4 regions of the Micromonospora sp. L5 genome follow, and region 4 is predicted to be linked to each of the others. Evidence: riboswitches for the same ligand, from Rfam matches in the RefSeq annotation. Region 4 holds a riboswitch; each other region holds the start of a gene.
What was found. A riboswitch is a leader RNA that binds a small molecule or an ion and turns the genes downstream of it on or off. The one in region 4 is predicted to bind cyclic di-AMP.
Positions count from the first base shown of each region.

Region 1: linked by a shared signal. The riboswitch ahead of ML5_RS17795 (hypothetical protein) and the one ahead of ML5_RS03865 (hypothetical protein) in region 4 are both predicted to bind cyclic di-AMP.
Region 2: linked by a shared signal. The riboswitch ahead of ML5_RS25085 (transglycosylase family protein) and the one ahead of ML5_RS03865 (hypothetical protein) in region 4 are both predicted to bind cyclic di-AMP.
Region 3: linked by a shared signal. The riboswitch ahead of ML5_RS00490 (NlpC/P60 family protein) and the one ahead of ML5_RS03865 (hypothetical protein) in region 4 are both predicted to bind cyclic di-AMP.

Region 1 covers NC_014815.1:3,751,661-3,756,878, reverse strand. The annotation lists gene ML5_RS17805 (AAA family ATPase) at 1-992, shown strand, start outside; gene ML5_RS17800 (cation diffusion facilitator family transporter) at 1,097-2,011, shown strand; cyclic di-AMP (ydaO/yuaA leader) riboswitch at 2,156-2,286, shown strand; gene ML5_RS17795 (hypothetical protein) at 2,291-3,364, shown strand; gene ML5_RS17790 (SRPBCC family protein) at 3,390-3,842, opposite strand; gene ML5_RS17785 (STAS domain-containing protein) at 3,946-4,305, opposite strand; gene ML5_RS17780 (hypothetical protein) at 4,724-5,128, shown strand.
Region 2 covers NC_014815.1:5,457,475-5,462,692, forward strand. The annotation lists gene ML5_RS25080 (LLM class flavin-dependent oxidoreductase) at 1-1,204, opposite strand, end outside; cyclic di-AMP (ydaO/yuaA leader) riboswitch at 1,350-1,521, shown strand; gene ML5_RS25085 (transglycosylase family protein) at 1,520-2,179, shown strand; gene ML5_RS25090 (YbaB/EbfC family nucleoid-associated protein) at 2,369-2,818, shown strand; gene ML5_RS25095 (M4 family metallopeptidase) at 2,917-4,980, opposite strand.
Region 3 covers NC_014815.1:96,998-102,215, reverse strand. The annotation lists gene ML5_RS00500 (pyridoxamine 5'-phosphate oxidase family protein) at 1-228, opposite strand, end outside; gene dcd (dCTP deaminase) at 307-885, shown strand; gene ML5_RS00490 (NlpC/P60 family protein) at 950-1,981, opposite strand; cyclic di-AMP (ydaO/yuaA leader) riboswitch at 1,995-2,129, opposite strand; gene ML5_RS00485 (N-acetylmuramoyl-L-alanine amidase) at 2,368-4,401, shown strand; gene ML5_RS00480 (C40 family peptidase) at 4,472-5,218, opposite strand, start outside.
Region 4 covers NC_014815.1:774,670-779,887, reverse strand. The annotation lists gene ML5_RS03890 (hypothetical protein) at 1-871, opposite strand, end outside; gene ML5_RS03885 (heavy-metal-associated domain-containing protein) at 908-1,114, opposite strand; gene ML5_RS03880 (metal-sensitive transcriptional regulator) at 1,195-1,494, shown strand; gene ML5_RS03875 (SHOCT domain-containing protein) at 1,621-1,830, shown strand; gene ML5_RS03870 (YibE/F family protein) at 1,995-3,269, shown strand; cyclic di-AMP (ydaO/yuaA leader) riboswitch at 3,424-3,555, shown strand; gene ML5_RS03865 (hypothetical protein) at 3,559-4,587, shown strand; gene ML5_RS03860 (carbonic anhydrase) at 4,645-5,218, opposite strand, start outside.

The DNA of each region.
Region 1 (5,218 bases), 3.0 Mb from region 4:
TCATCGAACGGCCGGAGTTCCGCGAGTTCCTCAAGGCGTGGTGGCCCCGGCTGCACCCGCGGCACGTGCTGGACTGGCTGGCCCGCCCGGACCGGCTGCGCCGCTACGCCGGTGGGATCCTCTCCTCTGCGGAGATCCGGCTGCTCGGCGACGCGTACCGGAGCCTCGCGACCGAAGGGCTGACGGTGGCCGACATCGCGCTGCTGGACGAGCTGGACGCGCTGCTCGGCAAGCCGGTGCGGCGGGCCCGCCCCAAGCGCGACCCGTACCAGCTCGCCGGTGGCGTGCGCGAGCTGAGCACGTACGCCGATCGGCAGCGCGCCGCCCGCGCGGCGGCGCGGGAGCGTCCGGACGACTACCGCGACTACGCGCACGTGGTGGTGGACGAGTCGCAGGACGTCTCGCCGATGCAGTGGCGGATGGTCGGCCGGCGCGGGCGGCTGGCGTCCTGGACGGTGGTCGGTGACCCGGCGCAGACCGCCTGGACCGGCGACCCGCAGGAGCTGGACCGGGCCCGGGACCAGGCGCTGGGCCGGCGCAAGCGGCACCGCTACGAGCTGACCACCAACTACCGCAACTCGGCGGAGATCTTCGCGGTGGCGGCGGCGGAGATCCGCCGTCTCTACCCGGATCTGCCGCTGCCCGACGCGGTGCGGTCCACGGGCGTGCCGCCGGTCGAGCGCACGGTGCCCGCCGCCGACCTGCCGGCGGCCACCGTCGAGGCGGCCGAGGCGCTGCTCGCGCAGGTGGAGGGCACCGTCGGCGTGATCACGCCGGTGCCGCGCCGGGACGAGGTGGCCGGCTGGCTGGGCGGGCTCGGCGCGGGCCGCCTCCAGGTGGTGACCAGCCTCCAGGCCAAGGGCATGGAGTACGACGGCGTGGTGCTGGTGGCGCCGAGCGAGATCCGGGCCGACCCCGGCTCGGGTGTCCGCACGCTCTACGTGGCGCTGTCCCGGGCCACCCAGCGTCTCACCACGCTCGACCCCTCCTGACGGACACCCGACCGTGACCCGGCTGTCACCCATCGTTCAGTTGCATACATAGCGATGTGAACATACATTGGGCCTGGCCGGTACGGGGCAGGAAGGGTGTTGGCGTGGGCGCAGGTCATGACCACAGCGGCGCGGTGACCAACGCGGCGCACCGCCACCGGGGCCGCCTCTGGGCCGCCTTCGCGCTGCTCGCCGCCCTGATGGTGGTCGAGGCGGTGGCCGCCTTCACGACCGGCTCGCTGGCGCTGCTCTCCGACGCCGGGCACATGTTCACCGACGTCCTCGGCATCGGCATGGCCCTCGCGGCGATCACCGCGACCCGCCGCGCCGGCACCGACCCGCAGCGCACGTTCGGGCTCTACCGGCTGGAGGTGCTCGCCGCCCTCGCCAACGCCGTTCTGCTCGGCGCCGTCGCCATCTACGTCCTGGTCGAGGCGGTACGCCGGTTCGGCGAGCCGCCGGAGGTGCTGGCCGGCCCGATGCTCGTGGTGGCGGTGCTCGGCCTGCTCGCCAACATCGTCGCGTTCGCGCTGCTGCGCGCCGGGTCGAAGGAGAGCATCAACCTGCGCGGGGCGTACCTGGAGGTGCTCGGCGACCTGCTCGGCTCGCTCGGCGTGATCGCCGCCGCGCTGGTCATCGCGGCGACCGACTGGTGGTGGGCGGACCCGCTGGTCGCCGTCGGCATCGGCGTGTTCATCCTGCCGCGCACCTGGCGGCTCGGCCGGGCCGCGCTGCGCATCCTGGTGCAGGCCGCGCCGGAGCACCTGCAGGTCACCGCCGTGCACGACCGGCTGGCCGCCGTACCGGGCGTGGCCGAGGTGCACGACCTGCACGTCTGGACGCTCACCTCGGGCATGGAGGTGGCCTCGGCGCACCTGACCACCGATCCGGGCGTGGACCCGGGCGTGGTGCTGGCCGCCGCGCGGGCCGCCCTGCACGAGGACTTCTCCATCGATCACGCCACGTTGCAGGTCGAACCCGGAGCGTCGGCCGGAGTGTGCGGACAGACCGAGTGGTGATTAGGACACACTTAAATCACTGTGGCTAATGTAGTCTTATGCCGGTTTTGCCCCGCCTAGTGGCACTGCTCCACGGAGCCGTGCCCGGGCAGCGCCGGTAGTCTCGGTCGCGGCCGCACCCGCGGGCGCCACCCGGCCCCGGTGGGGCGGCCGTCGCCTAATCGTCCGCAGGGACGAGCCGGGGAACCACGTACGTGGGGTGCATCCGCGTCAGCGGTAGGGATCTTCCGTCCCGAACCCGTCAGCTAACCCGGTCGGCGTTGACGGAAGGACGTGTGAATGCCCCCAGTGGCACCTGTACGACGGACGGCCGCCCGGTTGGCGGCCCTGCTCGTCGCGACGCTGACCCTCGGCGTCGCGACCGTTCCGGTCTCCCCCGCCTCGGCGGCGCCGGCGACCGGCCTGCTCGCCGCAGCGCCCGGCGACGACGAGGGTGGCACTCCCGAACTGCGTGCCCAGCTCGACGCGGCCAGCAAGGGCTGGCTGGAGGCGAAAGCCGCGCTGAACCGGTCGGTGAGCCGCCAGAAGCAGCTGAACGAACAACTCAAGACGGTCGGCGCCGAGCTGGCCGTACGCGACGCCAAGGTCGGCGAGATCGCCGCCGTGGCGTACCGCAACGGCCGTCTGGGGACCGCCGGGGCGCTGCTCGGCAGCAGCAGCCCGGAGGGCTTCATGGACCGGGCCGCCGCGCTGGAGCAGGTCGCCGCGCACGAGGACCGTACGCTGCGCGACCTGATCACCACCCGGGACGAGGCCACCCGCACCCGCGCCCAGCTCGACGGAGAGATCCGCGAGCAGCGCAAGCAGGTGACGGTGATGGCCAAGCGCAAGGAGCAGGCCGAGCGCGCCCTGGAGGTGGCGAACGACCGGGCCTCGCGCAGCAGCAGCGGCGGTGGCAGCGTCCAGGGCACCTCCAGCAAGAACGCGAAGCCGGCACCGCGCAACTCGGACGGCTCCTGGCCGTCGGAGTCGTGCAGCGTCAACGACCCGACCCCGGCGAACGGCTGCATCACCCCGCGCACGCTGCACGCGCTGCAACAGGCCAAGGCGGCGGGCTTCACCCGGTACGTCTCGTGCCACCGGCCCAGCGGCTCTGGTGAGCACCCGAAGGGGCGGGCCTGCGACTTCGCCGCGCAGAAGAACGGCTTCGGCGGCGTGGCCACCGGCGGTGACCGGACGTACGGCAACAACCTGGCCGCGTACTTCGTGCGCAACGCCGACCCGCTCGCCGTGCTCTACGTGATCTGGTTCAAGCAGATCTGGCTGCCCAGCAGCGGGTGGAAGTCGTACAGCGGCGGCAACGGCGACCCGTCCAGCGACCACACCAACCACGTGCACCTGTCGGTGTACTGAGCGCGCCCCGAGAGGGCCGGCCGGATCAGGCCGGCCGGCCCTCCAGGGTCGCTCCGAGACGAGCCGCCAGGCCCAGGTGAGCCGCCCGGGCCTGGCGGAACGCGTACCCGAACAGTGGCGCCGGAGCGGTGAGCGTGATCTCCACGTCGATGCGTACCGTGCCGTCCGGCTCGTCGCGCAGCCGGGTGTGGTTGCGGACGGTCGTCGCGGGCTGCTGACGCGCCACTGTGACGACCTCGTCCTCGCCGGCGATCAGCACGTCCGCCTGGTACGTGACCGGGAAGTGCAGCGGGCCGAGTTGCAGCCGGTCGGTGATCGCGTAGCTGGCCAGCGCGCCCGGCCGGGCCGGCAGCTTCCGGACCCGGACGATCAGCGGATGCAGCTCGCCCTGGCGACTCAGGTCACCCAGTAGCGCCACCGCTTCGGCCCGGGTGCACCGGGCCTGCACGGTGTAGCTGAAGCTGTCGCTGCTCTGCAAGCGGGCCCCCTCGCCGTCGTGCGTCGCGACGATCGTCCCGTACCGACGCCGGACTGGCAACGGGTAGAAAGTCCCCTGGCTGCAGGGGGTGTGGACGGCGCGCTCAGGCGCCGGGCAGCACCTCGGGGGTGTCGTCGGCGAACCACGGCTCGGGCGCGCCGAACAGGCCGAGCAGGCCGGTCACCCAGAGCTGCCGGTGCACGAACCGGCTCGGCTCGGTGACCACGAGCTTGACGCCGCTGACCTCGCAGGTCTGGAAGCCGGCGACCATGGCGCTGATGCCGACCGAGTCGATGAACGTGACGAGCCGCATGTTCAGCTCGATCCGCGCGGGGCGGCCCTTGGCGAGCACTTCGGCGATCGCTTCCCGCACCTCGTACGCGGTGTCGACGTCGATCTCCCCACGGGGCGCGATCTGGACGACACCACCCGGCCGCACCGACTTCACGATCGACAGGCTCACGCGAGCACCTCCACTCGCCCATGACGGGCGCCTCATCAGTACGCGGGCCGCGACCGAGAGTATTCCTCCAACGGCCCGGTCGCCACCCCCCGGGATGAGCAATTCGCGAACTGGGCACACCTGGGCGTACCCAATCCGGACCTCCGGGTTCCAGTTTCCCCTGTATGGCGGGTCGCGGCCAACCGTGCGACCGGGCGGGCCCGCCGATCCGCCGACCAGGGTAGCGGGCGCACGCACGTCCCGTCGGCACCGGTCCCGGCGCGTTCGGGTGGTTCGTCCCGTTCGCTGCTCACGGCCGGGAACCACGGCGTGGTTTGCCACGCGCCCCGGTTGGGCACTGCCCGAGACAGTGAACCCGCCGGATGGACACCGGAGTCCGAAGTGGCCGCCGGCCTTCGGCACCCGAGGAGGTAGAACGATGTTCGGATCCAACCTGCTGGACCGCCGGGGCAAGGCCGAGCGGGTCGCCGACCAGGCGTGGCAGAACCTGCTCTCCGCCGCCGGTTCCGCCGGTGACAGCGTGCGCGACGCCACCCGGACCGCCCGCCGCAGCTCCTCCGGCCTGGCCGACGACGCCACCGACCTGGTCGGCTCCGCCGCCGACGAGGCACGCCGCCGGGCGTCCCTCGCCTTCGACGCGCTCGCCGGCCGCCGGCCCGCCCTGCCCTGGACGCTGCTGATCGCGGCGGCGCTGGCGGGCGCGGCGATCGGCTGGGCCGCCGGCACCGCGGCGCGCGCCGCCGGCAGCCGGGACCGCGCCGCGGACGAGATCGAGTTCGTGGACGTGGACCGGCCGAACTCGCCGGCCGGCCTGGACGGCTGACCCGCCCGTACGACACGACGACGGCCGCCCCCGGGACTCCCGGGAGCGGCCGTCGTGCTGCCTCACCCGCCCCGGGTGAGGCCCGCTCAC
Region 2 (5,218 bases), 2.3 Mb from region 4:
TGAGCGCGGCCCGCGCCCGGCCCGGCGAGACCGAGCCCTGCTTGACCTGTTCCAGCAGGTCGCGCACCTGGGCCAGCTCCTGGCGCAGGTGGTCGTGCACGTCCACCAGGTGCTGCCCGGCGGCCTGTCCCCGGGCCGGGTAGACGTGTCCGGCCGGCGGCGGCGGGGCGCTCGGGCGGGTGGACTCGTCCCACGGGCGGCGCGCGCTCAGGCGTACCCCCGGGTCGGGGGTGGGGGTGACGCGGAGCGTGCTCGGGCCGCCGGCGGTGGTCGGCTCGTCGGCGGCCTCCCGGGCGCCGCCGGCGGGCGTGGCGCGCTCGGCGGCGACCAGCTCCCGGACCGCGGGGGCCACCTCCTGGCCGAAGATCTGGATCGCGCGCGGCTCGTCGCTGCCGAGGATGAACGTGGTGATGCCGTGCTCCAGGGTGAGCCCGGCCAGTTCCTCCACCCACTGCTCCGGCGGCCCGGTCAGGAAACCGGCCGACGAGCGGGCGAACGTGCCGGTCACGTTGAGCATGCGGCGGATCGCGGCCGGGTCGCGCCCGGCGGCCTGGGCGCCCTCGTCCACGAGCGCGTTCAGGGCGGGCAGCTCGTCGGGGCCCTTGGGCAGGTACGACAGGGACGGCAGCCAGCCGTCCGCGGCGCGGCCCACCAGGCGCAGCATGCGCGGCTTGTAGGCGCCGACCCAGATGCCGACCGGATGCGCGGGCGCCGGGCCGCGCTTGGCGCCGACCACCCGGTAGTGCTCGCCGTCGACACGGATCATGCCGCGGCTGCCGGTGTCCCAGACCTCGCGGATCACCCGGATCGCCTCGTCGAGGGCGTCGACGGCGGCGCCGGGGGACAGGCGCCGCCCGCCCGCCGCCTCGATCGCGTCCCAGAACGCGCCCGCGCCGAGTCCCAGCTCGACCCGGCCGCCGGTGAGCAGGTCCAGGCTGGCGACGCTGCGGGCCAGCACCACCGGCTGGCGCAACGGCAGGTTGAGGACGTTTCCGGCCAGGCGGATGCGTTCGGTCGCCGCGGCCACGTAGGACATCAGCGTCCAGGTGTCCAGGAAGCCCGGCTGGTAGGGATGGTCCTGGAACGTGACCAGGTCCAGTCCGACCTGCTCGCACAGCCGGGCCAGCGCCACGACCTGGTCGGGCTGCCCGGCGGCGGGGGTGATGAAGCCGCCGAAGGTCAGCTCGTGTCCGTGATCGGTCATCCGTCAAGCCCTCCCGTGATCTTGCCTGGCCCTGCCACCGTAGCGCCGCCGCCGGTAGCCCGGCCGGGTGAAGAGCGTCACAAGAAGTGGACGATCGTCGCAAATCGCTCCTAGCGTCGGTTTCGTTCGCAGACGCGGACACCGCGGGCCGGAAACGCCAAATCCCGCCGCCGTCCCCGGTAACCGGACCTCGCGCGGGAGCGGGGGAACCACACGTTCCACGGTGCATCGTCACCTCGGGGTGAAGCCGCCACCGGCGGCCGGGCTCCTCGGCCCGAACCCGACAGCTCACCTCGTCGGCGTGGAGGAATCCACATGGCAACTGAATACTCAGCCCGAAGCCGCCGTACCGCCCTCGGAGCGGTCCTGGCCGGCGCCGCCGTCGGCGCCGCGAGCCTGTTCGGCCCGGCCGCTCCGGCCAGCGCGGGCGTCAACTGGGACGCGGTAGCGCGCTGCGAGTCGGGCGGCAACTGGAAGATCAACACCGGTAACGGCTACTACGGCGGGCTCCAGTTCTCCCGCGCCACCTGGAACGGCTACGGCGGCAAGAAGTACGCCGCGCGCGCCGACCTGGCCAGCCGGTCCGAGCAGATCGCCGTCGCGGAGAAGGTGCGGCGCGGCCAGGGCATCGGCGCGTGGCCGGTCTGCGGCAAGAAGGGCGGCTCGGCGAGCGCGGCGACCCGGTCCGAGCGGGCCACCACAAAGGCGGCCCCGAAGCGGGCCGCCACGCGCGAGGCCGCGCCGGAGCGGGCGGCCACCCGCAGGGCCGCGCCGGAGCGCGCTACGACGACAGTGGCGCCGCAGCCGTCGTCCGGCGCCGGGACGTACCTGGTCCGGCGTGGGGACACGCTGTCGGAGATCGCCGTGACGCAGCGCGTCGACGGCGGCTGGCGCGCCCTGCACGAGCGCAACCGCGCAGTGGTCGGCGACGACCCCGGCCTGATCTTCCCCGGTCAGCGGCTGCGGCTGGGCTGACAGCGGTCCGAGAACGCCCGGCCGGGGCGACCCCGGCCGGGCGTCCGCCCCGTCCGCGACACGCCGCGTCGACGGTGTCCGGCCTGCTCCCGGCGTCCGGGAGACGGTCCGCGACGGCGGTGACCGCGATTCGTCGGAGGCGGTTGCTAGTGTCACGATGCTCGGCTAAGACGTGAAGAAAGCGCGGATATGACCAACGACCCGTTCTCGGCGGCCGCGAGCATCGACGAGCTGCTGACCCGCACGCAGCAGGCGCTCACCGCGATGCGCTCCCGGGCCTCGGCGCACGCCGACGGCGAGCCCGGCGACCTGCTGCGCGCCGAGGGCACGGCCGCCGGCGGCCGGGTCCGCGCGGTCGCCGTCCAGGGTGGCCGGCTGGATTCCGTGACGATCGACCCGGAGCTGGCCGGCGAGCCCTTCGACGTCCTCTGCGGACACTTCGTCACCGCCGCCAACGCCGCGCTGTCCGAGCTGGACGCCCGGGTCAGCGCGTCGGCGCGGGCCGACGCCGACGCGCTCGCCGCCCGGCTCGGCAGCATGGGCGACCAGGCCGAGCTGTTCGGCCGCGCGATGCACGAGGCGGCCGCGCGGATCCACCGCGACCGCGGCACCGCGTCCCAGGGCGCGCGCCGGGCCTGACACGGCGAAACGGCCGGCCCGACACGGCGGGACGCCGGTCCTGACACGGCGAGGCGGCCGGCCGCCGGGAGGACGACGACCGGCCGCGCACGCCACGGTCAGCTCAGGGTGACCGCGGTGTCGTCGACGACGAAGGACGTCTGCAACGAGCTGTCCTCCACGCCGCTGAACGAGATGGTCGCCGTGGTGCCTGCGAGCGACGAGATGTCGAAGGACCGCTGCACGTAGCCGGTGGCCTTGTTCAGGTTGGAGTACGTGGCCAGCGTGGTGCTGCCCGCCTTGACGGTGAGCTTGTCGTACGCGGTGCTGGTGGTCGACTCCGCGCTGTCGATGTGCAGCCAGAAGCTCAACGTCGCCCGGCATCCGGCCGGGATCGTCACCGACTGGCTGAGCGTGTCGGTGTGCGACGAGCCGTACCCGTCCAGCCACGCCTTGTACGAGCCGCCGTGCGCGGCCTGGCCGCTGTCGGTGGTGATGACGCCGGACGAGGCGCTCCAGCTCACGTTGCCGGACTCGAAGCCCGGGTTGGCGAGCTTGTTGCCGGAGCAGCCGCCCGACGGCGGGGTGGTCGTGGTGCTCGGGGTGGGCGTCGGGGTGCCGCCGGCGCAGGTCGGGTCACCGGACTGGGCCGGCACGCTCACCGCGTCCCAGGCCGCCTTGACCGTGTTGAACTCCGCGCAGCTGCCCGGGTAGAGGTTCTTCGCCGCCTGCAGCGTCCAGGTCCGGTACTTCAGGTACGACGAGGACGAGGTCTTCAGCAGCATGCCGTTGTACATGATCTTCATGGCCTTCTGGATGCCCAGGCCGGTCACGCTGCTGCCGTTGCAGGTCGAGCTGGACGGCTGCCCGTTGGTCGGGCTGCTGCCGTTGGCGAGCAGGTAGAACCAGTGGTTGCCCGGGCCGGCCGCGGCGTGCACCTCGGTCGACGGGATGCTGCTGGAGTAGCAGTTCGGGTCGCCGAGCGCCGACGGGTTGTACATGTTGCGGATCGGGCCGGAGCCGACCAGGTTGATCTTCTCGCCGACCAGGAAGTCGGGCGCGTCGTAGCTGGACGGCTCGTTGGCGAACCACTCGGTGGCCGCGCCGAACGTGTCGGCCACGAACTCCTGGGTGCCGCCGCCGGAGATGCCGCCCGGGGTGTTGTCGTCGATGCCGTGGCCGATCTCGTGCGCCACCACGTCCAGCGAGCCGATCCACTGGCCGGCGGTGTTCTTGCCGATCTGCACCTGGCTGCCGTCGTAGTAGGCGTTCTGGTCGTTGAGGCCCACCCGGATCGGCCAGTAGCCGCCGTTGCCGTTGGCGCCGTTGCGGCCCAGCCACTGGGCGAGCATCTTGTGCTCGGTCTGCGCGGAGAACAACGCGTCCACGCAGCCGGTCTCCTTGTTGGTGGCGGTGCCGTTGCCCCACACGTCGTCGGAGCCGCTGAACGTGGTGTTGTTGGCCGCGTCCTGGCAGCTCAGGTTGGTGACGGTCGGGTCCTTCATGGTGTACGTGGAGCCCGACTGGGTGGTGTTGAGCGTAAGCGGGCTGGGCCCGTTCCAGGCGCCGGTGCCGGTGCCGCGGACGACGTGCTCCTGCTTGCGCAGGACCGCGCCGGTGCGGGCGTCGACGTCGACGGTGAGCCGGCTCGGCCCGTCCGCGCCGGTGCCGCGAACAGTGGTCTCCCAGGCCAGCGCCGGTGCGGCGCCGAGCGTGTAGACCACGAGCGTGGTGCCCTCGACCGCGTTCACGGTCTTGAGCTGGGCGCGCGCCGTCTTCGCGGCGGCGGCCGGAGTCAGCGCGGGCGTGGTGGCGAGGGCGCCGATGGGCCGCTGCTGGGCGACCGAGGCGTACTTCAGGTTGCCGGCCGAGTCCGTGGCGAGCACGAAGTCGCCGCCGACCACCGGGAGGCCCTTGTAGGTGCGCTCGTAGGGCACGTACTGGGTGCCCTCGGAGGAGATGACCGGCTTCTGGACGAACGCGTCGTCGGAGCCGGCCTGCAGGTAGGCGGGGCGGTTCGCGACCAGGGCGCGGGCCGAGTCGGCGGCGGTCGCGCGGGCCTGCGCCGGGTCGGGGGCGGCGGGTCCGGGTGGCGCGGCCTGCACGGCGGCGGCGGTGCCTGCGGCGAGCAGGCCGGCCGCGGCCGCGCCGGTGAGCGCGGCGAGGCGAGGTGAGAGTTTCACGGGGGTTTGCTCCTGTTCTACAGGCGCGCCGCACGGAGCCCGGTGGGGACGGGCGGCGCGGTGGTGCGAGGCAGGGTGACGGCCGGTCACCGGAGCTGCCGGCGTGGCTCCGGGTCGACAGATCGACCGTCGCGATTCGCCGGGGGTCGGCGGCTCGCTGGTGCACAATCACACGCCGCCCGAGCCCGGAGCAATGGGTGACCTGGGCAACGGCTGACAGTCGGGCGCGCCGCCGCGC
Region 3 (5,218 bases), 680 kb from region 4:
CAGCGCGTAGCGGCCGTCGCGTTCGAGGTCGCGGCGCTTCGGCGAGTCGATGACGAAGCACCAGAGGCCGTCGGCGGTGAACACCGGGGAGACCGGGTGGACCCGGGGGCCACCGTCGGCGCGGACCGTGGCGAGGTAGCCGAAGCCCGGCCCGTACTGCTGCATCAGGAGGCGGATCTCGTCGGCGAGGCGGGGCTCGTCGGCGGCGAATTCGGACCAGGAAGCCATGTGGACACTCTATCGAACACGTGTACGAAGATGTAGTGCGACACGCAGGTCACCGGCACCTGTCGCTATGGTGTTCCGATGCTGCTCTCCGACCGCGACCTGGTCTCCGAGATCAAGGCCGGCACGCTCGCGCTGGAGCCCTTCGAGCCCACGCTGGTGCAGCCGTCGAGCATCGACGTACGCCTGGACCGGCTGTTCCGGGTCTTCAACAACCACCTCTACACGCACATCGACCCGTCGATCCAGCAGGACGACCTGACCTCGATGGTGGAGGTGCCGGAGGGGCAGCCGTTCGTGCTGCACCCGGGCGAGTTCGTGCTCGCCTCCACCCTTGAGGTGATCTCGCTGGGTGACCAGCTCGCCGGCCGGCTGGAGGGCAAGTCGAGCCTCGGGCGGCTGGGGCTGCTGACCCACTCGACCGCCGGCTTCATCGACCCGGGTTTCTCCGGTCACGTCACGCTGGAGCTGTCGAACGTGGCGAACCTGCCGATCACGCTCTGGCCGGGCATGAAGATCGGCCAGCTCTGCATCTTCCGGCTCTCCTCGCCGGCCGAGCACCCGTACGGCTCGGCCGTCTACGGGTCGCGTTACCAGGGGCAGCGCGGACCGACGCCGAGCCGGTCCTGGCAGAGCTGGCGCACCTGGCCGACCCGCTGACGGCGCCCACAGTTGTTAATAGGGGCCCCCTCCTCTACCGGAGGCGTTAAGAGGGGGCCCTTCCTTACACCCGGCCGTAGCTGTTGATGTCGCCGTCGTCGACCCGCTTCATGGTGATGGGCTTGCCGGACTGGGAGGCGTGCACCACCCAGCCGTCGCCCACGTACATCGCCACGTGGTGCAGGTCGCTGTAGTAGAAGACGAGGTCACCGGCGCGCAGCTCGGCCCGGCTCACCCGCTTCGTCATGCCGTGCTGCTGGCGCGCGTTGTGCGGCAGCGAGACACCGCCCTTGGCCCAGGCCGCCATGGTCAGGCCCGAGCAGTCGAAGTGATCCGGCCCGGCCGCGCCCCACACGTAGATCTTGCCGATCTGGGCGCAGGCGAACTTGACCGCCGCTCCGGCCGCGCCACCGGGGTAACCGGCGGGGCAGGGCGCCGGGCGCAGCGGGCCGCCGCCACCGTTGCCGTACACCTTGAGCCGCAGCTTCTGCAGCCGGGCGATCTCGGCGTCGATCTGCTTCTTCTTCGCCGCGAGCTGGGCCTCGGTACGCGCCAGTCCGGCGATCATCTCGTCCAGCGGCTTCTTCTTCGCCGCCAGTTCGTCGCGCAGCGCGGCGACGGAGCGCACCTGCTCGTGCTGGCGGTGCGCGAAGCGGTCGAGCAGTTCCAGGCCGTTGACCAGGTCACCGGGTGAGCGGCTGCCCAGCAGCGCGTTGACGGTGGAGAGGTTGTCACCCTTGTAGGCGTCGGCGGCGAGTCCGCCGACCTGGCCGAGCGCGGCGTCCACCCGGGCCTGGAGGGGTGCGATCTGCCGGCCGAGCGCGTCGGCCTGCTTGCGCCGCGCGGCGAGCTGCTCGCGTACGGCGTTGACCTGTTCGATGACCGGTTCGAGTTTGTTCCAGTCGCGGTCGATCTGCGCCTCGATCTCGGCGACCGAGGGTTCGGCGTGTGCCGCCGTGGCGCCGCCGGTCAGGACGACTGCGGTGCCGACGAGGGCGGCGAGGGCTGTGGTGAAGCGGGACCAGCGGGTACGCGGCACAGCCGTGGAGCGGTCGACCGACCGGCTCGACGACGGCCGCGGGGCATGGAGTGCCACCGGGCGTCCGTACTCCTTCTTCCGTACCGCCTACCGGGTTAGCTGACGGATTCGGGCGGGAAGGGAGCCGCCCTACCGCATCGCTGCGGATTCACCCCAGGTACCTGGTTCCCCGGCTCGCCCGGAGGCGACTCGGCGGTGTCGGACCGTCACCGACCGGGTTGGACGGTGAGACGTGCGGCCGACGATTCACCAGAGTAGGGACCACCGTTATCGATCCGCAACTTCCAGCGCCGTGACACTCCGTACGCGATGAGGCGCCGCACCCCGGTCGGAGGTGAAATTTTCTTTCAAGGCTGATTACTCACTGGAAAGGTATTGACCCTTGCGGGTGTGCGGAGTGAGGGTGGAAACGCAGTGACCCCCATCCCTGTCCAGGAGGTTCGATGCACCTCTCCGCCCCGCCGTCGGGCAGACGGATACTGCTCGCCGCCGCAGTGGCGACAGCCACCGCGCTGGCGACGACCGGCCCGGTGACCGCCGCGCCGGACACGTCCGCGCCCGCGAGCGACCGGCAACAACAATACGCCGCCGCCGCGGCCGAGTACGGCGTACCGCAGAACGTGCTGCTCGGTGTCTCCTATCTGGAGTCCCGCTGGGACACCCACACCGGGCAGCCGAGCACCAGCGGCGGCTACGGCCCGATGCACCTGACCGACGCCGCGCACATCCTCGCCATGCCGGGCAGCGCCCACGTCGACGAGGACGAGGACCCGCGCGGCGACGACTCCCGGCCGCTGAAGCTCGACCCGGCCACCGCCGCCGCGCCGGAGCGGGAGACCCCGCTGCCGCCCGCCTCGCTCCAGACGCTCGACGCCGCCGCCGCGCTCACCGGGCTCGACGCGGGCACGCTGCGCACCGACCCGGCCGCGAACATCCGCGGTGGCGCCGCGCTGCTGGCGTCGTACCAGAAGGCTCTGGGTGGGCCGGTCGGCGCCGGCACCGACCCGGCGGCCTGGTACGGCGCGGTGGCCCGGTACTCCGGCGCGGACACCTCGGACGCCGCGGCGGCCTTCGCCGACGAGGTCTACGACCAACTCGGCCAGGGCGCCAGCCGCACCACCGACGACGGCCAGCGGGTCACGCTCGCCGCCACCGCCGCTAAGCCGGACCGTTCCCGCCTGGCCCGCCTGGGCCTGCGCAACGCCGAGCGGCCGGACGGGCTGGAGTGCCCGGTGCGGCTGGCCTGCGAGTGGATTCCCGCGCCCTACGAGCAGCTCAGCGACGACCCGGGCGACTACGGCAACCACGACCTGGGCGACCGGCCGAAGCAGCAGAAGATCGAGTACATCGTCATCCACGACACCGAGGGCTACTTCGGCCCGAGCGTCGACCTGGTGAAGCGGGCCGACTACCTGGGCTGGCACTACACGCTGCGCTCGGTGGACGGCTACATCGCCCAGCACATCAAGACCAAGGACGTCGGCTGGCACGCCGGCAACTGGTACGTCAACGCCAAGTCCATCGGCCTGGAGCACGAGGGCTTCGCCGGTCAGGGCACCTGGTACACCGAGGCGATGTACCGCACCTCCGCCAAGCTGGTGCGGCACCTGGCGCTGAAGCTCGGCATCCCGATGGACCGGCAGCACATCATCGGCCACGACAACGTGCCCGGCATCAACGCCGGCGCGGTGGGCGGCATGCACTGGGATCCGGGACCGTACTGGGACTGGTCGCACTACTTCGACCTGATGAAGGCGCCGTTCCGCAGCACCGGCACGCCCCGTACCGGCCTGGTCACCATCGACCCGGACTTCGCCACCAACCGGCCGGCGTTCTTCGGCTGCAACCAGCAGCCGCCGGGCGTCCCGACGCCCCGGCCGCCGGCCGAACCGTGCCCGTCGCGCGGCTCCTCGTCGGTGATCCTGCGGACCGCGCCGAGCCCGGACGCCCCGCTCGTCAACGACCTCGGGCTGCGCCCGGACGGCACGCCGGACACCATGTACATCTCCGACCACGGCGCCCGCGCCTCCGCCGGTCAGACGTACGCGCTCGCCGGCCGCCAGGGTGACTGGACGGCGATCTGGTACCTCGGCCAGAAGGCGTGGTTCCTCAACCCGGCCTCCGCGCCGACGGCCAAGTGGGCCACCGGCTTCGTCGTGACGCCGCGGCCCGGCAAGGCCACCATCCCGGTGTACGGGCGGGCCTACCCGGAGCAGGCCGCCTACCCGGACACCATCCCGTACCAGACCATCTCGCCGCTTCAGTACACGTTCGCCGCCGGCCAGCGGTACGCGGTGGGCGGGGTGCTGCCCGGCGAGTACTACCGGGCGGTCTCGTTCGACGGTTCGGCACCGGGTGACCGGACCGTGGTCCGCGGCGAGAACCGCTACGTGCAGGTCCAGTTCGGTCACCGGATCATGTTCGTGAACCTGGACGACGTGCTGATCCTGCCGTCCCCGGTCGGCGCGCCGCGCTGACCCGGCACCGCACACGGGAAGGCCCCCGGTCCGCGTGGACCGGGGGCCTTCTCGCTGCCAGGGTTCCGGGTCAGGCGACCCGGACGAAGCCGGCGATCGGCATCGTGCTGATGCTCGACACCTGGACCGGTTTGCCGGTACGTGGCGCGTGCACCATCACCCCGTTGCCGAGATAGAGCCCGACGTGGTGCAGGTCGGAACCGAAGAACACCAGGTCACCGGGGCGGGCCTCGGAGCGGGAGATCCTGCGGCCCTCGTTCCACTGCGCGCCGGTGAAGTGGGTCAGCGAGATGCCCGCCGCCTTGTACGCGTACTGGGTGAGACCGGAGCAGTCGAACGAGTTCGGGCCGGTGGCGCCCCACACGTACGGGTCACCGACCTGGGCGCACGCCGTCTTGATGGCGGTCCGCGCGGCGCTGCTCACCACGCCGTCGACGGCGGGGCAGCCTGCCGGGCGGATCGAGGTCACCGGCAGCATGGCGGTCAGCCGCTTGATCTCCGAGTCGATCTGCTTCTTCTTCGCCGCGAGATCGTTCTGCTGCTTGATCTCCAGCGCGATCAGCGCGTCGAGCTTCTCCTTCTGCTTGTTGTACTCGTCGCGCACCTTGAGCACACCGGCGATCTGGCGGCGCTGGTCCTCGGCGATCCGGTCCAGCATGACCAGCTGCTCGGCCAGCGCGCCCGGCTTGGAGTTCACCAGCAGCGCACCCAGCTCCTGCGACGGGCCCTGGATGTAGTAGCGGGCCGCGATGTCGCCGACCTTGTTCATGGCGAGCGTGGAGGCCAGCTCCAGCGGCACCATCTTGTCCTTCAGCGC
Region 4 (5,218 bases):
ACTCGGCGGTGTGCACCGCGTCGCCGTGCCGGAAGTCCAGGTAGAGACGGTACGCCCCGGCCGAGGGAACCTCGGCGGCGAACGTGATCGCCGGCCCGGCCGGTGTGCGCCCGTCGCCGGGCGTGCCCTCCGGGTGCACGTGCAGGTACGCCAGGTCGCCCTGCCGCAGCGCCACCAGGTGCCCGTACGCGCCGAGGTAGGGCGCAAGGTCGGTGACCGGCCGCCCGTCACGGCTGACGGAGAGCGTGAGCCGGCTGGTGCGGCCCGGCTCCGGCGTGCCGGTCAGGGTGACCGTGTAGCCGTCGACGGTGGTGCTGGTCGCCGGTGCCGGCAGCGGCCGGGCGGTCAGCTCGCCGGGGACCGTGACGTCCAGGCCGAGGGTCAGCGGCTCGCCGCCTTCGGGGGTGAAGTCGGCGAACGCCCGCCAGACGCCGGGGCCGCCGAGCGGTGAGGCGACCCGCCAGGTGCCGTCGCCGGCCATCTCCGGATGGACGTGCCGGAACCCGGAGAGGTCCCGGCGGGCGACGATCAGGTGCATGCGCTTGTCGTGGGCCACCTCGAAGCGGGTGACCGGCGCGCCGTCCGGGCCGGTGATCCGGAAGGCGAACTGCCCGGCCGGGGCGCCGGCGGGCTGGAACGTGTAGCCGCGCTCGGAGACGAGCAGCCCGCCGGGCAGGTGCGCGGAGGCGCCGCCCGCCTGGCTCTCGTCACCGTGGCCGGTGTCGCCGGCCCCGTGGTCGCTGTCGGTGTCGTCGTGTCGGGTCTCGGCGGCCGGGGCGACGGGATCGGCCAGGTTGCCGATCCCGTACGCCGCGCCGAACACCGCCACGAGGCCGAGCGCGAAGCCGCTGAGCTTCGTCGCCGTGTTCATGGTGTCTCCTCGGTTGTCGCGGGTCCGCCGGACCCGTCACGCACCGACGAGGTCGTAACCGGCCTCGTCGACCGCCGCGCGGACCGCGTCCACGTCCAGCGGGTTCTGACTGGTGACGGTGACCCGGCCGCCGGCCAGGTCGACCTGGACGTCGGTGACGCCCGGAAGTGCGCTCAGCTCGGTGCTCACCGAGTTGACGCAGTGCCCGCAGGTCATGCCGTTCACCTGGTAGGTGGTCTCCATCTCGCCCTCCGATCTGATACCCCCCAGGGGTACGTCCCGAACGTTAGCATACCCCCGAGGGGTACGCTATCCTCGGTTTCATGACCGCGCCGTCCAGCCCGACCCGGGGCTACACCGCCAGCAAGGACCAACTCCTCGCCCGGCTCCGCCGGATCGAGGGCCAGGTCCGTGGCATCGAGAAGATGGTCGAGGACGACCGTTACTGCATCGACGTGCTGACCCAGATCTCGGCCATCCAGGCGGCGCTGGACAAGGTCGGCCTGGGCCTGCTCGACGGCCACGCCCGGCACTGCATGCACGAGGGCGCCGCCGAGGGCCGGGCCGACGAGATGGCGACCGAGATGATGGCCGCCGTCGGGCGCCTGATGAAGCGCGGCTGAGCGGGGACCTCCGGCCCTCGGGACCAGGGCACATCGACCCGTGCCGACGCGCCCGGGCGGACGTACCGTCGAAGTGGCGGGCAGGCCGGACCGGCGGACCCGCGGCGACGGACGGAGGGCGGCCCGATGATGTGGCAGAGCCCGATGATGGGCTGGATGTGGATCTGGTCTCTGCTGGTGCTCGGGGTGCTGGCGGGGCTCGTCTGGGCGGCCGTGCGGTGGACCGGCCCGCAGTACCTGGGCCCGACGACGGCCCGGCGCATCCTGGACGAGCGGTACGCCCGCGGCGAGATCGACGAGGACGAGTACCGGCGGCGCCGGGCGGGCCTGGCCTGACCCGAGCGGGGCGCGCGTCACCGGTCGCGCCGCCCGGGAGCGGCCGACCGGGCTGCCTACCATGGCCGGGCGACGACCCGGACGTGGTCGACACGTCCGCGCCGGCCGGGTGACCAGACCGGTCCGGCGGACCAGGCGTCGCCGCGACCGTTGGGAGAGACGCCATGGGTGCCGACCACACCCGCCCCGCACCCGCTGCGCCGCCGGGCGTACGACGGCTGCTCGTCGCCGTGGTGGTGCCGCTGTTCGCGCTCACAGTGATCGCGGCGCTGGTGCTCTGGCCCGGGCAGGACCGGGAGCCGGTCGGCGGCGCTGACGTCCCCCGCTACCACGGCACCGTGACCCGGGTGGTCACCGAGCCCTGCCCGCCGACCCCGGAGGCCCCGGAGGGCGGGGGTGGCCCCTGCGGCACGGTGACGGTCACCGCCGAGCAGGGCCCGGACGCGGGCCGGCAGGTCGAGACGCCGATCCCGGCCGGGCCGGGCGCACCCCGGGTCGCGGTCGGTGACGAGGTCGTCCTGGTCGAGCTGACCGACCCGGCCGACCCGGCGGTGAAGTCCTACAACATCGCCGAGCACCAGCGCGGCACACCGCTGATCTGGCTGATGGTGCTGTTCGCCGCCGCGATCGTGGCGTTCGGCCGGTGGCGCGGGCTCGCCGCGCTCGGCGGCCTGGTGGCCAGCTTCGCCATCCTGCTCGGCTTCGTGCTGCCGGGCATCGGCGCCGGCCAGCCGCCGCTGCTCGTGGCGATCGTGGGCGCCGCGTTGATCATGTTCGTGGTGCTCTACCTGACCCACGGGATCACCGCGCAGACGTCGGTCGCGGTGCTCGGCACGCTCGGCAGCCTGGTGGTCACCGGCGTGCTCGGCCTGCTCGCCACGTCCGCCACCCACCTGACCGGCTTCGGCAGCGAGGACGCCACCACGCTGTCCATGTTCCAGGGCGACGTGGACCTGCACGGGCTGCTGCTGGCCGGCATCATCATCGGCTCGCTGGGCGTGCTGGACGACGTCACAGTCACCCAGGCGGCCACCGTCACCGAACTGGCGCACGCCAACCCCGGGCTGTCCCGGCGGCAGCTCTACCGGGCGGCGACCCGGGTCGGCCGGGCCCACATCGCGTCCACCGTCAACACCATCGTGCTGGCGTACGCGGGCGCCTCGCTGCCGCTGCTGCTCCTCCTGGTCGCCGACTCCCGCCCGGTGAGTGAGATCCTCACCAGCGAGTTCCTCGCCCAGGAGATCGTCCGCAGCGCGGTGGCGACGCTCGGCCTGATCGCCGCCGTACCGCTGACGACCGGACTGGCCGCGATCGTGACCACCGCCGGGCGGCGCTCGCGCGGCGCGGAGCCGGCGCCACCCGCGGCCCGGCCGCCGGCCGGACGCGACGACGCGCTGGAGGCCCTGGGCGGCGGGAAGAGTACGGAGGCCGCATGGTGACACTCCGCAGCGTGACCATCGATTTCAAACGCGACGCTGGTCACGGTGCGCCACGGCGAAATCTCGCTATTGGTCGGCTTCCGGACGTAGATCCTCAGGAGTGCTGTCAGGTAACCTCGCTGCCGGTCACCGCCGAAGGCGCGCACCGGCGCCAGCGGTGCCGCCGCCCAATCGCCTGCGGGCGAACCGGGGAACCAGGTACATGGGGTGAATCCGCGACAGCGGTAGGGGCCACTTCCGTCCCGAACCCGTCAGCTAACCCGGTCGGCGGCCGACGGAAGGGAACACTGTGACGGCACCCCTGCGCCGCTGGCTGACACCCGTGGTGGCCGTGCTGGCCTCGCTGGCCGTGCTGGCCGGGCCGACCCCGGCGACCGCGGCCCCCACCGCGGCGGCCCCCGGCAACCCCTCGGGACACGAGGAGGACGGCGAACCGCCGCTCATCACCGAGGCGATCGACGCCGCCAACCGGGCCTTCCTCCAGGCCAAGGCGAAGCTCGCCAAGTCCCAGGACCGCCAGCGGCGGCTGGCGGCCGAGGTGAAGACGGCACAGGCCGAGCTCGAAGCGCTCAGCCCGCAGGTCAACCAGCTCGCCGCCCAGTCCTACCGGACCGGCCGGATGGGCGCGATGGCCATGCTGCTGGAGAGCAACTCACCCGACTCGTTCGTCCGCCGGGTCAACGCCCTGGACGAGCTGAACCTCCTCAACGCGCAGCGCCTAGCAGCCATCAACGCGGTCAAGACCCGCGCCGAGCAGGCCAAGATCGCGCTCGACGCCGAGGTGCGCGAGCAGGAGAAGCAGAAGAACGCGATGGAGCGCGAGAAGGTGCAGGCCGAGCGCGCGCTGAAGCTCGTCGGCGGTCTCGGCTTCACCGGCGGCCTGGTCTCCGCCACCTCACCGGTCGCCAAGATCGGCCCCGGCCGCACCGCCGACGGCGGGTGGAAGGCGGAGTCGTGCAGCGAGGACGACCCGACCACCTCGGGCTGCGTCACGCCGCGCACGCTGCACGCGTACAAGGAGGTCCGGCGCGCGGGCTTCAAGCGCTTCGTGGGCTGCTACCGGCCCGGCGGGCCGTGGGAGCACCCCAAGGGCAAGGCGTGCGACTGGTCGCTCCAGAACAGCGGCTTCGCGCCCTGGCACAACAACGACACCCGCCGGTACGGCAACGAGGTGGCCGCCTTCCTCATCCGCAACGCCGACCGGCTGGGCATCTACTACGTCATCTGGAACCGGCAGATCTGGTTCCCGGCCACCGGCTGGAGTTCGTACAGCGGACCCTCGAACCACACCGACCACGTCCACATGTCGATGCTCTGACCCGGACACCACGAAAAGGGGCCGCCCTCGGGCGGCCCCTTTTCTCGTCCGTACGGGTCAGCTCGCCAGCGCCGGGTCGGCGGGCGCGGCCGGGGCGGGCAGCGGGGCCGGGGCCTGCGCCACGGTCCGCACCTCGCCACCGGCGAGCCGGTACGACATGCCCACCACCGTGCACCGCCCGGCGGCCACCCGCTCGGCCAGCACGGCGGACCGGGCCAGCAGCGTCTCCACGGTCTGCGCGATGTGGACGTCGACGATGCCGTCGAGGTCCTCGACCCCCTGGCGGGCGGCGCGCAGCAGGCTCGGCGAGACCGCGTCCACCACAGCGCCCAGGTGCCCGGCCGGGGCGGCGCCGGTCCGGACCCCCTCCCGGGCGGCCTGGACCGCGCCGCACGAGTCGTGCCCGAGCACCACCACGAGCGGGGTGCCGAGCACGGTGACGGCGTACTCGACGCTGCCGAGCACCTCCGGCCCGGCGGTGTGCCCGGCGGTACGTACCACGAAGAGGTCACCGAGACCGCGGTCGAAGATGATCTCGGCGGCGAGCCGCGAGTCGGAGCAGCCGACGATCACCGCGAACGGGTGCTGGCCGTCGGCCACAGCCGCCCGGTGCCCGGCGTCCTGATTCGGA